DNA from 3 places in the Peribacillus sp. NPDC056705 genome. Region 2 is predicted to be linked to each of the others. Evidence: riboswitches for the same ligand, from Rfam matches in the RefSeq annotation. Region 2 holds a riboswitch; each other region holds the start of a gene.
What was found. A riboswitch is a leader RNA that binds a small molecule or an ion and turns the genes downstream of it on or off. The one in region 2 is predicted to bind S-adenosylmethionine.

Region 1 (4,294 bases), on a different contig from region 2:
TCAATGACGTTTCATGCCAAGTGACATTCGTACTTTTACTCATATAATAATCCCCCTCTTCATGTGATCCTTCAATTTATGTCCTATCAGTTATAAACTTCATTCTTTTTCAGACCTTCGATCAACACCTCGATGACCTCTTTACGGCTAAAGGTAGCTGGAGGAATTTCTCCATTACGCAACATTTCCCTTACCTTCGTTCCAGACAGGATGACATGATCTTCCCTGCCGTGCGGACAAGTTTTAGCGGAAGCCATGTTGCCGCATGCTTTACAGTAAAAACTATGTTCAAAGAATAATAACGTGATCCCTAACTCATCGGCGTTAAAATTCCCAAAGATTTTTTGGGCATCATATGTGCCATAATAATCGCCCACACCCGCATGATCACGTCCGACGATAAAATGGGTGCATCCATAATTTTTACGGACCATTGCATGGAAAATGGCTTCTCTAGGTCCTGCATAACGCATGGCAGCAGGGAAAACTGCAAGGGAGACACGATCCTTGGGATAATATTTCTCAAGCAGCACTTTGTAACTTTCCATTCTTACATCTGCCGGAATGTCATCGGATTTAGTGGCACCTACGAGAGGATTTAAGAATAAGCCGTCGACAATCTCCAATGCTGTCTTTTGAATATATTCATGTGCACGGTGAACAGGGTTCCTCGTTTGGAAACCGACAACCGTTTCCCACCCTTTTTCAGCAAAAGCTTTCCTTGTCTCGACAGGGTCCAGATAATTAGCTTGGAATAACGGACGCTCTATTCTCTTAATCAACTTTATTTCCCCGCCGACATATACATCACCGCGGTTAAATAAATTTTTCACTCCGGGATGCTTCTCATCATCCGTTTGATATACTAATGTCGCTTCCAATTGCTTATCCGGAGTGTAAATATCGGAAACGGTGAGAACCCCGTATGTTTCACCCTCATGAGTCAGCGTTACTTCTTCACCTATAGTAAGGGTTTCTGCAATTTCTTTGGTCAAAGGAAGCGTAATCGGGATGCTCCATACATGTCCGCTGCTAAGCCTCATATCCCTGACCACTGTCTCATAGTCACTTTTTGTAAAGAATCCCTTAATCGGACTGTAGGCACCAGTGCCTATCAATTCAAGATCACTTAAAGCGATTTCATCGATTTCGATTGCCTTTGTTATTTTACTAAAATCATATTTTGGTTCCCAAAGATCGATTAATGTTCCTCCGTGCGGTAGACTGATTGTCATGCTAATTTCCCCCTATGGTTTCTATTTATTTAAGATAAATGCAATCCGCATTCCGTTTTTTGTGCTCCTTGCCAACGGCCTGAGCGTAAATCATCTGCATTGAATGCAGGTGCTGTACACGTTTTACATCCAATGCTAGGATATCCATTATCATGCAGGATATTATATGGAAGTCCGTTTTTGTGGGCGTAGCGCCAAACGTCTTTCCATGTCCAATGTATGAGTGGACATATTTTAACCGACTTGAACTTATTATCCTTATTGATATACTCGGTTTTAGCCCTTGTTTCGGATTGCTCCCTCCGCAGTCCCGAAAGCCAGGCTGTTGCCGTTGAAAGCACATCGGTAAGCGGAATGATCTTACGGATGTTACAGCACTTATTGGAATCACTAAGCCATAATTCATCCCCATATTCCGCTGCTTGTTCCTCAAGCGTCAAGGCAGGTTTCTTCATTTCGATTGAAAGTTTTGGATAGCGCTTCTTCACTTGCTCGATCAATTGGTAGGTCTCTTCAAAATGAACATCTGTATCAAGGAAAACAATTTTTGCCGAAGGGTTGACCTTCGCCAATAAATCCGTAAGCACGATGCCTTCAATACCAAAACTGCAAGCATAAATCAGTTTGTTTCCATAATGGTCATTCGCCCATTGCAGAACTTCCAAAGCTCCTTTTGTGTCACTGTCTTCAGGAAATACAGGGAATTCCCCTGAATTGAAATTTTCATAGTTTATTAATCCAGCCAACTTTTGTAGCCCCCTCTAAAAACTTGCTGTATCAGATTAGAGTAACTGTTGATCAATACCCGTTTTAATCTTCCCCAGTTTATTTGATTCTAGGAAAAAGAGACGAATCTAACCAATACTCTCTTTATATCAGTTAAACCCGCCTCTAGTTTTTCTAGTCAGCAGATACCTTATTTAATTCTTAATTTTTCATTTCTTTCCATTTGAATGATTTTACCATCCTGGACTATAAGTGTAATCGATCCATATTTCATTGAATTAAGCATTTCTTGAAGTCGTTCAAATATTTCTTCAAGCTGATTCTCTTTATCCAAACCAGTTCCTCCTTTAAGAAAATCTGCGAATATTTTATTTTCGACGCTGATTAAATGAATTTCTTAATTTTATATAATTCCATACAACCTTACATTGTTATGGTTTACCTGAAATTTTTCCAAAAACAAAAATCTTTCCATGATGGAAAGATCCCAAGGTAAATATCATTACCTTATCTTCCAAAATGATCAACATTTTGTTGGAGGTAGCACCTTGCATCCATCATGCAGGTTGCTGGACTTCAAAGGGCCAATTCCCTCCGTCGCTCTGGATAAGTTTTATTATTTTAAATATTAACATATATTTAATCCTTGTCAATGGAGTTTTCTTATAAAATAACTTGGTTTAATATTATGGATGAACTGTTATTTTTATACACACTATTCAATTTATGATTTTATGTTCATTTAAATACGAAAATAGACTCATTTTTTTAGATAGAGTCTCCAAAAAAATGAGTCTATTTTCATTAATAAACCTATTATTGACGAATGTAATCACTTTAAGAAATACGTTTGAATGCCAGTCCTTTTGTTGAAGGGATTACTTGAAATTCATTAATTTCTTAACTGTATTGCTTCTACAAATTCTTGAACTTGACTCTGGACACGATCAATTAAATGTGAATCATTAATCGGATTTTCAGAATTCTGTTTATCTATTTCCTTATCAACAAAGTAAATGCCCTGAAGCGGTTCGCCTTTTAATATTGAGATTAATGGTTTAAGCGCATAGTCAATCGCCAATAGATGCCTGTTACTTCCACCAATCATGATTGGCAGAACTGGCTTACCCTTGAAAGCACCTTCTGGCAGCAAATCAATCAAGGCTTTTAATACACCTGTATAAGAAGCCTTATAAACCGGTGAACCAATGATGATTCCTCTGGCTGCTTGAATTCTCTCTGAAAGTTTTAAAATATCTTCGCTATTATATTTCCCTTGGAATAAATCATCTGCTGAGAAATCCGTTATTGAGAAATAAGCTGTGGTAAATCCTTCTTTTTCGACTAATGATTGAATATGTTTTAGTGAAATGTCCGTTCTTGATGGAATAGCCGGACTTCCTGATAAAATTACGATATCGCTCATACAATCCCCCTCCATTGTTACATGATTTCCAGATAAATTCTTCGTAAAGCATTTCGTGTAGTATACATTTATCGTAATAGTCTGAAAAATATAAGTCAAATCTTACACTCTGGTTTAATAGATTCACAAATTTGACTGCATCGTTTCTGAATGCATATAAAACGGTCATATTTGCGGCTTGATGCACATGCCTTTAAATATGACCGTTTCTTTATGTATGATTTTGTTTACCATGAATACCATATACCAAAAGTTGTGCAATGTTCTTAATTCGTTCAGGAGTAAAATACGGCTCCTTTTTTTGTTGATGGATTTCATAATGTGTAGATAATGCCAATGTAAAAGAAATGATCCCTACATTAAATAGGATAATGTCAGAGATATATTGTATCTCTCCGCTATCTATTCTCTTTTGTATTTCAATATGCTTGGCATTTGTCTTGAAAATCTGATCTATATATTGCTTTGAAATATCTTGATCGAATTGTGTTTCCCTAAATAATATTGAAAACTGTTCTTTATTTTCAAGAATTTTTCTTATCATGGTGCAAACATGATTCTCCACTAGTTCATCCGTGGCTAGATGGCTAGTCACATCTTCGGGTTCCTCATTTTCATTAGGGGTGATTGTAGCCAAAAGCAAATCTTTTTTGCTGTCAAAGTATTTATAAATAGTAGCTTCGGAAACATTGCATGCAGAGGCAATTTCATTCGTTCTTGTCATGTCAAAACCTTTAGTGGCAAAAAGAGTCCGGGCTACATTTATGATTCGTTCTTTGGTTTGCTGCCCTTTTTTCAAAAATATCAACCTTCTTTTATAAAGATAAGACCGGTTTCACCAATCTATTTCTATGATATCTCGGTGGTAGCAATCGGTCAATATTACCTTTGATTTGTTAGAATTAAT
Region 2 (4,294 bases):
GAAATGTTTTCAAAAAACTATAAAACGTTTGCCGATGGACGCCTGACTGCCATGGTCGCCCCACATAGCCCATATGCCTGCACACCTGAAGCGATCATGGAAAGTGCACGGATTGCAAAAGAGAATGATTTGATGGTGCACATCCACGTATCGGAAACGGATTTTGAAATCCTCGACATCCAAAAGCGTTACGGATCCCGTCCTGTCGAGCACCTTCGCCGTCTAGGTCTGTTCGATCAGCCTACCGTGATGGCACATGGTGTGGTTCTCAATGATGAAGAGCGGGCGATACTGAAACAGCATGATGTTCGCGTTGCCCACAATCCAATCAGTAACCTGAAGCTCGGATCTGGAATTGCCGATGTCGTCAGCCTTCTTGATGCAGGCATTAAAGTGGGAGTAGCAACAGATGGCGTCGCCTCCAATAACAACTTCGATATGTTCGAAGAAATGAGGACAGCTGCATTACTGCAAAAAGGAATCTATAAGGATGCCACTAAATTCTCTGCCCAAACAGCACTAGCCATGGCCACAAGAATGGGAGCAGAAGCGATAGGCATGAGCCATACAGGATCACTGGAAGCTGGTAAAAAAGCAGATTTCATCACCATTTACCCATATGACAAAGAACACCTGCAGCCGCTGAGTGAAGCCTATTCGCACCTGCTTTATGCAGCACGCGGAAATGATGTTTGTGATGTGTATATCGATGGCAAAATGGTCGTGAAAGAAAGACATTGCTTAACGATCGATGAAGAAAAAGTAATCGCCGAAACGAATCGCCTGCAAGGTACACTATCACGTTAACCTGGTGGGAAAACAAACGGATGCACAGAAAAAGGAGCTGCCATTTGCAGCTCCTTCTTTTTATGGACCCAATGATGAAGATGTGGGAGGACCAGTAAGGAATAGTTCGCAGCGAATGGCCGTCAAAAAGGAATGACCGCTAGTAATGTAGAATAAATTGTAACTAACACTCTGAAATCCGTCCTGAGTCCAGTTTCTTGGAAATATGGAAACAAAGTAGGTATGGCAAAAATGGTTAAATACAAAAAATGCTGCTGACCGCAAAATATTAACCAACTGGATAAAAAATCTTTGCCACAATGGATCATGAATTTCACCAATAGCTGAAAAAGGAGGACAAGATGAATGGATAGTGAATCTTCATTATTAAAAGAGCATTTGTATCAGCTAGAGGAGAAATTGTTAAAATCTGAAGTCCGTAAATCACCAGAAGAGCTTTCATTATTATTGAAAGATGATTTCTTTGAGTTCGGCAGTTCGGGTAACATATGGTCTAAAAACGATTTTTTGGGACAAGAGGGAGCCGGATCGGTGAAGAGGACAATAAGTCAATTTGATATGCATCCATTGTCTGAGGATACCGTTTTAACGACGTACCGGATTTTTGATGAAGATAAAGTGGAACATACCTTAAGGAGTTCAATCTGGAAATGTACGAATGGAAGATGGCAAATGTTTTTTCATCAAGGCACGAAAACGAAAGGGCCCCGCTAGGCCTATTATTTATGAATAAGAATTATCATAAAAATGCGTAAGTAAAATGAGATTTGCTTGTTTAAAAAAATATTTCAATAAAATGATTGGGGTGGGTGAATCTGATCTTTCGTACCATTGATACCGATAAAGATAAAGAGATTATCATTAAATTTAGGAAAGATTCCTATGTTGTAAGTTTTGGATCTGAAGATGGTTTTGGAGATGAGAATACATATCTGCAACGAATGAAAGAACGGGTCCGGAAATTTCCGGATGACAGGTGATCATTGAAAAGGACCAAGAACCGATTGGCCAGATGGAACTTCAAATTCGGGAGTATGAAGGAACAGAGATTGGCTATGTGAATCTTTTTTATCTTATTCCCGATTACCGCAGTAAAGGCCTTGGCAAGGAATTGGTTCGCTATGCAGAAAACTTTTTCAGGCAATTTAACGTCTCCGAATATCATTTAAGGGTTTCTCCGGATAATGGAAGGGCGATTCGTTTATATACGAATTCAGGCATGAAGAAGATAAGCGAAGAAAATGAAAAATACCTTGTATGGAGAATGAGCAAATCGATTTAAAGTTATATTGATATAATTAAAATCTATCAATTCACTATACTATAAAAATATTTAGCGTGATGAAAAATATGGTTGACTTTAGAGAAATTAGAATATATAGTGAAGGACATAATTAAATATAACGTTAATTCTTATCAAGAGATGTGGAGGGACTTGGCCCTATGATACCTCGGCAGCGGGTTTTTACTTTTGTAAAAATACTGTGCTAATTCCAACGGACGAAAGTTTGAAAGATAAGAAGGAGCTTTTCTTAGATAATTAATTTAAGAGTTTACTCTTTTTTTATGTCTAAAAGAGGCCTCTTCTGTCTGATGACGGAAGAGGCCTCTTTTGTTTATTCAAAATGTATATGGTTATTTGGAGAATTGGTGCAATTACTCGTAAGTTTGGCAGATTTACTCGTGAGTTTCACGCATTTACTCGTGAATTCCGCGCATTTACTCGTGAATTCCGCGCATTTACTCGTGAATTCCGCGCATTTACTCGTGAATTCCAAAAATTTAACCCTATCATTATGAAACTTGGCAAAGCTCTTCTCTAGATAATGAATTCGTACAAATAAACAGCATGGGGGGAGATTGGATGATTGAGTTTCAACATGTCAAAAAGGTTTATCAAACAAAGAAACAGACTGTCGAGGCTTTGAAGGGCATCAATTTGACAGTGGAAAAGGGGGATATATTCGGTGTAGTCGGTTATAGCGGGGCCGGGAAGAGTACGTTGATCAGGTTGGTCAATTTGCTTGAACATCCTTCAGATGGTTCGGTGATTGTTGGGGGCAAGGATTTAACCAAATTGAACCCGAAGGAATTGCGGGCAGAAAAGAAAAAAATCGGGATGATTTTTCAGCATTTTAATTTGCTGAACTCAAAGACCGTTTTTGATAATATCGCCATGCCGCTGATTTTATCGGGAACCCCTGGTAAAGAAATCAAAAAGCGGGTAGGAGAGCTGTTGGAGTTCGTTGGCTTATCGAGCAAAGCAAAGAGTTATCCGGAACAATTATCCGGCGGCCAAAAGCAGCGGATCGGCATTGCGAGAGCATTGGCTACCAATCCATCGATCTTATTGTGTGATGAGGCTACCTCGGCATTGGATCCACAAACAACGAGTGCTGTTCTGCAGCTCTTAAAGAAAATCAATAAAGAATACAATATCACCATTCTGCTAATCACTCATGAGATGTCTGTCATTAGGGAAATTTGCAATAAGGTAGCGGTCATGGAGGGCGGATGTGTCGTTGAACAAGGTTCGGTTTTCGAAGTTTTTGCGAAGCCGCAAACGGATATTGCAAAAAACTTCGTGAGAACGGTCATACATGACGAAATCCCACAAAGTTTCCTAAAAAGCATAGGGTCCCATATCCCGATTATTTGGAAAATTAATTTTATTGGAACTACTTCGGGTACTCCTTTACTTTCAACGATCTCGAAGAAATATGATGTTCATTTAAGTGTTTTATCAGCCAATATTTCTGAAATTCAGGAAACGCCTTTCGGGAATTTGATCATCGAAGTGACCGGGAACAAAAATGAGGTGGAAAAGGCTTATCAATATATTAAAGACGAGGGGATTCTCGTCCAGGAGGTGCAGATTTAATGGTTAATACGCTTTGGGGAATGGAAATAACGGCAGATCAGCTGTCGACAGCTTTCGGTGACACACTTTATATGGTAGCCATCTCATTGGTATTTTCCGGATTGATTGGGCTTCCGCTCGGTATCCTGCTTGTCATTACAAGAAAGGGTCACATCCTGGAGAATAAATGGGTCTTTAATGTATTGAACCCGATCATCAATATATTGCGGTCGGTTCCTTTCATCATCTTGCTTGTAGCACTTATTCCGTTTACAAGAATGATTGTAGGCAGTGCAATCGGAACGAATGCGGCCATTGTTCCGTTAATCTTTTACGCGGCCCCTTATATTGCCCGGCTTGTGGAGAACTCCCTGTTGGAAGTGGACAAAGGGATCATCGAGGCAGCTCAGGCGATGGGGGCGACGACATGGCAAATCATTTACCGCTTTTTGATTCCCGAGGGACTTAGTTCATTGATCCTTACATTTACAACAGCGACAATCGGGCTTGTTGGTTCTACGGCCATGGCAGGTGCCGTCGGTGCAGGCGGGGTCGGAGATCTAGCTTTGGCTTACGGTTATCAAAGGTTCGATACGATGACGATGATCGTCACGGTGGCGGCGCTCG
Region 3 (4,294 bases), on a different contig from region 2:
TGATCGTAATTTCCTCACAGATTTCAAAAATCTCAGGCAGACGATGTGAAATGAAAATGATTCCCACGCCTTTTTGCTTTAATTCATTTACAATTCGAAAAAGTTCTGTCGTCTCCGTATGACTTAACGGAGCAGTTGGCTCATCGAGAATCAGGAATTTGCATTCTGTCGAAACGGCCCTTGCTATCAGGACCATTTGTTTTTCAGCCAAGGTAAGATCTCTTACCAGCTTTTTCGAAGGGACACGAATTTTCATATCTTCAAGAATATAAGAGGCTTGTTTGTGCAGCTCTTTCCATTGGACCCTCTGTTTTTTTCCCATGTTTTGGACCATATCATTCAACATTACATTTTCCCCAACCGTTAAGTAAGGGATGAGGGCTGTATCCACTTCCTGATAAACAATTTGAATGCCTTGTTCCTGAGCCGCTTTTGGCGAGCGGATATCCCGCCTCATCCCATCAATGAAAATGTTACCTGAATAATGAACATGGGCTCCCGATAAAACTTTCATTAACGTCGATTTTCCTGCTCCGTTTGCACCGACCAATGCGTGGGCTGTCCCTGATTGAACGGAAAAGTCAACTTCACTCAGCGCCTTCACCCCTGGAAATTCAATCGAAATCTTCTTCATTTCTAGTTGCGTGCCCATGTCCATTCCCCCTTATTGAACAGACACTCCCTTCACTGGAAAGAGAGTGTCTCTTTTTACTTTTTATAATGGTCTTTTAAAACTTTCATCCAATCTTCTTCAAATTCCGTAGATTCACCCCAACCATCGACAATACCAGACAGATTTGCCATGTTTACCGCTTCTTTTGAAGCCTGGACTTGCTTTTGTGAAATAAGTGAAGCCTCTAAGTCATAGGTTTGCGGAGTATCTTCGCCCGCTAATTTTTTAGCCAATATCCTCATATTCACTGCACCGATCAGCTTGGGATCGACCGCTGCCGTGTAGGACCATGAGCTATCAGCCGATTGGATTTCCTGGAGATCTGCATTAGATACATCAACACCATATATCTTCACTTCATCGCGGCCCGCTTCTTTAATCGCCCGGGCTGCACCGATGGCAAAGGCATCCCAAGTTGCGAAAATGGCATCCAATTTACCTTTAGGGTATTTATTCAACATTGCGGCTACAGCATTTTGTGTCTGAACCGAAGTATCAGCAGATGCCACCCCGAATCTTTCGACTTCTTTAATCCCAGGATTTTCTTTTAGTTTTTCCTGATAGACTGCATTTCTTCTTACCATTGGCGGGAAACCATCCACCCAAAGATAGGCAATTGCCGCTTCACCTTTCTGCTCTTTTAACAGTTTATCAAAAGCCAGTGTGGCCAACGCTTCATCATCCTGTGAGGTTAATGTCACGCCATCAATTTTAGATAGTTCGCTTATTGAATCGAACGTGACAACGCTTTTACCTGCATCTACCAACTTCTGAACGTCATTCACAGTTGCTGCATCATCACCATGGGAAATGATATACCCGTCGTAATCTTCCTCCAAAGCCTGCGCTATCGCATCATGAAATTTAGCCGTATCACCATTGGCTGTATATGTATCCACTTGAAATCCCAGTGCTTCCCCTTCTTCCTTCGCCCCCGCCAGGTATTGGGCCGTATGATCATCACCGCCAATTTTTCGGATCACTTTGATCTTGGCTCCATCCCCATCTGCAAATCTTTCCGGTACATTTTCAAATGATACTTTTTCTTCTTTCTTCGATTCTGTGGAACTCTGCCCAGTGGAGCACCCTGTTAAAAGCAAAGCCGAAGCGATGGCTGAAATGAATATTCCTTTAATAGACCTTCTCATCTTGTTTTCCCTCCATATTTTCAATTTAGTCTTATCAGTTTAGTTGGTGTAAATCCCAAAATAAAAACCTCTCTAATATAGAGAGGTTTAATCAGCTGTTTTGCAGACTTGTCCCTCTCTTATCTGTCAAAACATTTCTGTTTTGCAGGATTTAGCACCAATTCCTAATGGAACGGTTGCTGGGCATCTTAGGGCCAGTCCCTCCGCCACTCTTGATAAGAGATATATTGTGTTACGTTTTCGTAATTATCACTTTATAGGGATATAGTCGTAAAGTCAATAGATTTTTGAATATTTGAAATGTTCCTTGTTATTTTTTATTTTCTTTGAAGCTGGGCTAGACGCTTTTTCTCGATTTTTTCAAGCCTCTCCAACTGCCTTAATTTCACTTCGAACAAAGTGATCGGGTCACGGTAAACTTCCGGATTTTCTTTCATATGCTCCAATGCAGCCTGGTAGTCTTTAATCTCGGTCTGCGTTTGTTCAATCGTTTTTTGAAGTAAAGCAAATGAACTGCGATAGAAAAGTGAGATGTCCCGATCCAAAGATTTTTCAAACAATCCAAATTGGGTAAGGAAACGTTCCGTGATCATTTCCGCAACATCCAGGTAATCTTCACTTTCCAGATATTTCTTATAACGATTGTACATATTGGCTTTATTTTGCGGTATCGCCCCAAACAGCTTCCCTGCTCCTTTAAGCAGCAATTGTGATGGAGTCCTGCGCAAAAGGATATTAACGTTTTCGATGCGGATACTGCTTGTCATCCGATCGGCATCACGGCGCCAGTCATCCAATACCCTGAAGTCTCCTGCAAGCGTAATCCGTTCTTCTTTGTATAATTCATTGAATCCGGCACTCATCTCATCCATAAACTGCTGGCTTTGTGAGAACTCCATTTGGGAACTGGCAATCCAGTCTTGTAGAGAACGATAATATTGAGGCATGATCTTATCAGAAATGAAGTTTTGAATCCGCTCATTCATTTCTTGGTTTAACTGTACATGGACCTGACTGAAATCACTGCTTTCCGTTAATGATTTAGAGCAATCCTTCAGTAATTCAGGAATTTTAGTAGAAAGCTGATTTTTCACTTCATCCTTAAGCAGACGATACGACCTTATGATATTTTCACTTTTTTCTTTTTCCAAATCAGCCAGTTGATTGACCGCCCCATTCAGTTTGACTTCCATCTGTTCATTCCAAGAGATGGAATGCTCGCATTTCCGCTCATTGGCTGCCCGTTTTTCTAACAGATAAGATAAAGTTTTACGAATGAATGCAAGGATTTTCTCAGATCTTCTTTCCTTCCAATTCTCATCTTGGTAATTCGATTGAAGGAAGGCTGAAAGGTCCTTCAATTGCTGCTTGCTATCATAAAGTTTGGAGAAAGCGAATACTTTTGCATTCGGGAAATATGCATTCACTTTATCCCATGTTTCGTCTTCCATCCGGACTGCGACCTGATCACTGTATATCGTATCCATTTTATTTAATAAGAAATGAATCGGCAGTTTCGGAGCCATCATTTGAATTTCCAATAACAGATCCCGTTCGCTGCCGGTGAAAGGCGCCCGGGCGTCCAGGACGAACATCAGTCCATCACTGCCATGTAAATAGCCTTGGAAATCGGATTCCACGCTTTTTTCCCCATTGAACCCCGGTGTATCCAATAATCGCAGACCATTATTTCTTAGGTAGTCACTTATGATTGTCACATCAACAATAGTCCCGCGCTGGCGGCGTGTTTCATCCAATTCAGCTAGCTCCATGACAACCTTTCTATCTGTATCGGTAATTTCAAGGATTTCCAAATCATCCCCGTCTTTGACACTGACTAAGGATGAATGATCTTCAGCGGCAATGCTCTCGCCAACAATTGACTGAATGAAGGATGTCTTGCCATTTCCTGTACTTCCTACAAGAAGAAGATTGAAATTTCCGGTATCCTTAAGCCCCTCAACCATCCATTTAAGCTTATTGCCAACCTTTAGGTCATTATCTTCAGCCCACTGGATAATGGAATTGAACAGTTTCTCTCCCGCTTCCAGTCCGCCTCCTAATTTAGGCGATTTCACCAACAGGCTTTCTGCATCCTGAATGACCAGCGCATTGATCGTATCCGGGAAGATTTCATTCCAGGACAACGCGGATGCCGCCGCAAACAACGAGAGCTCCCCATCTGCGATTTTGAGCCAGTTTTCCAGTAACCTTGGCACGACAGGACTTAAATCTTTGATTAGGTGCGTTCCTTCTAAAAGACCTGCATATGCATCCCTGTAATAGACGGAAAGCTCATCCCATACATCAGCATGGTTCAATTCAATGGTATCTATCAAATTATTAATCACTCTTAGCCATTCGAAATAAGAATCCGTATATTTATAATTTTTCCAAAGGGCAACCGTCACCTTTTCGAAACGTTCCTGGTCAAGTGTGTATAGCGAACCAAGGACAGTTGAAAAATAATCCG

Region 1: linked by a shared signal. The riboswitch ahead of ACFRAK_RS20405 (YezD family protein) and the one ahead of ACFRAK_RS21315 (methionine ABC transporter ATP-binding protein) in region 2 are both predicted to bind S-adenosylmethionine.
Region 3: linked by a shared signal. The riboswitch ahead of ACFRAK_RS10655 (sugar ABC transporter substrate-binding protein) and the one ahead of ACFRAK_RS21315 (methionine ABC transporter ATP-binding protein) in region 2 are both predicted to bind S-adenosylmethionine.

The regions. Positions count from the first base shown of each region.
Region 1 is NZ_JBHTYI010000022.1:25,147-29,440, reverse strand. Features, by position in the region: gene cysC (adenylyl-sulfate kinase) at 1-43, opposite strand, end outside; gene sat (sulfate adenylyltransferase) at 87-1,235, opposite strand; gene ACFRAK_RS20410 (phosphoadenylyl-sulfate reductase) at 1,265-1,969, opposite strand; gene ACFRAK_RS20405 (YezD family protein) at 2,152-2,295, opposite strand; SAM riboswitch class I at 2,466-2,574, opposite strand; gene ssuE (NADPH-dependent FMN reductase) at 2,854-3,387, opposite strand; gene ACFRAK_RS20395 (TetR/AcrR family transcriptional regulator) at 3,599-4,186, opposite strand.
Region 2 is NZ_JBHTYI010000025.1:7,801-12,094, forward strand. Features, by position in the region: gene ACFRAK_RS21295 (amidohydrolase family protein) at 1-807, shown strand, start outside; gene ACFRAK_RS21300 (nuclear transport factor 2 family protein) at 1,153-1,521, shown strand; gene ACFRAK_RS21305 (hypothetical protein) at 1,617-1,787, shown strand; gene ACFRAK_RS21310 (GNAT family N-acetyltransferase) at 1,784-2,089, shown strand; SAM riboswitch class I at 2,218-2,329, shown strand; gene ACFRAK_RS21315 (methionine ABC transporter ATP-binding protein) at 2,672-3,688, shown strand; gene ACFRAK_RS21320 (methionine ABC transporter permease) at 3,709-4,294, shown strand, end outside.
Region 3 is NZ_JBHTYI010000006.1:157,041-161,334, forward strand. Features, by position in the region: gene ACFRAK_RS10650 (sugar ABC transporter ATP-binding protein) at 1-652, opposite strand, end outside; gene ACFRAK_RS10655 (sugar ABC transporter substrate-binding protein) at 709-1,821, opposite strand; SAM riboswitch class I at 1,938-2,043, opposite strand; gene ACFRAK_RS10660 (GTPase domain-containing protein) at 2,139-4,294, opposite strand, start outside.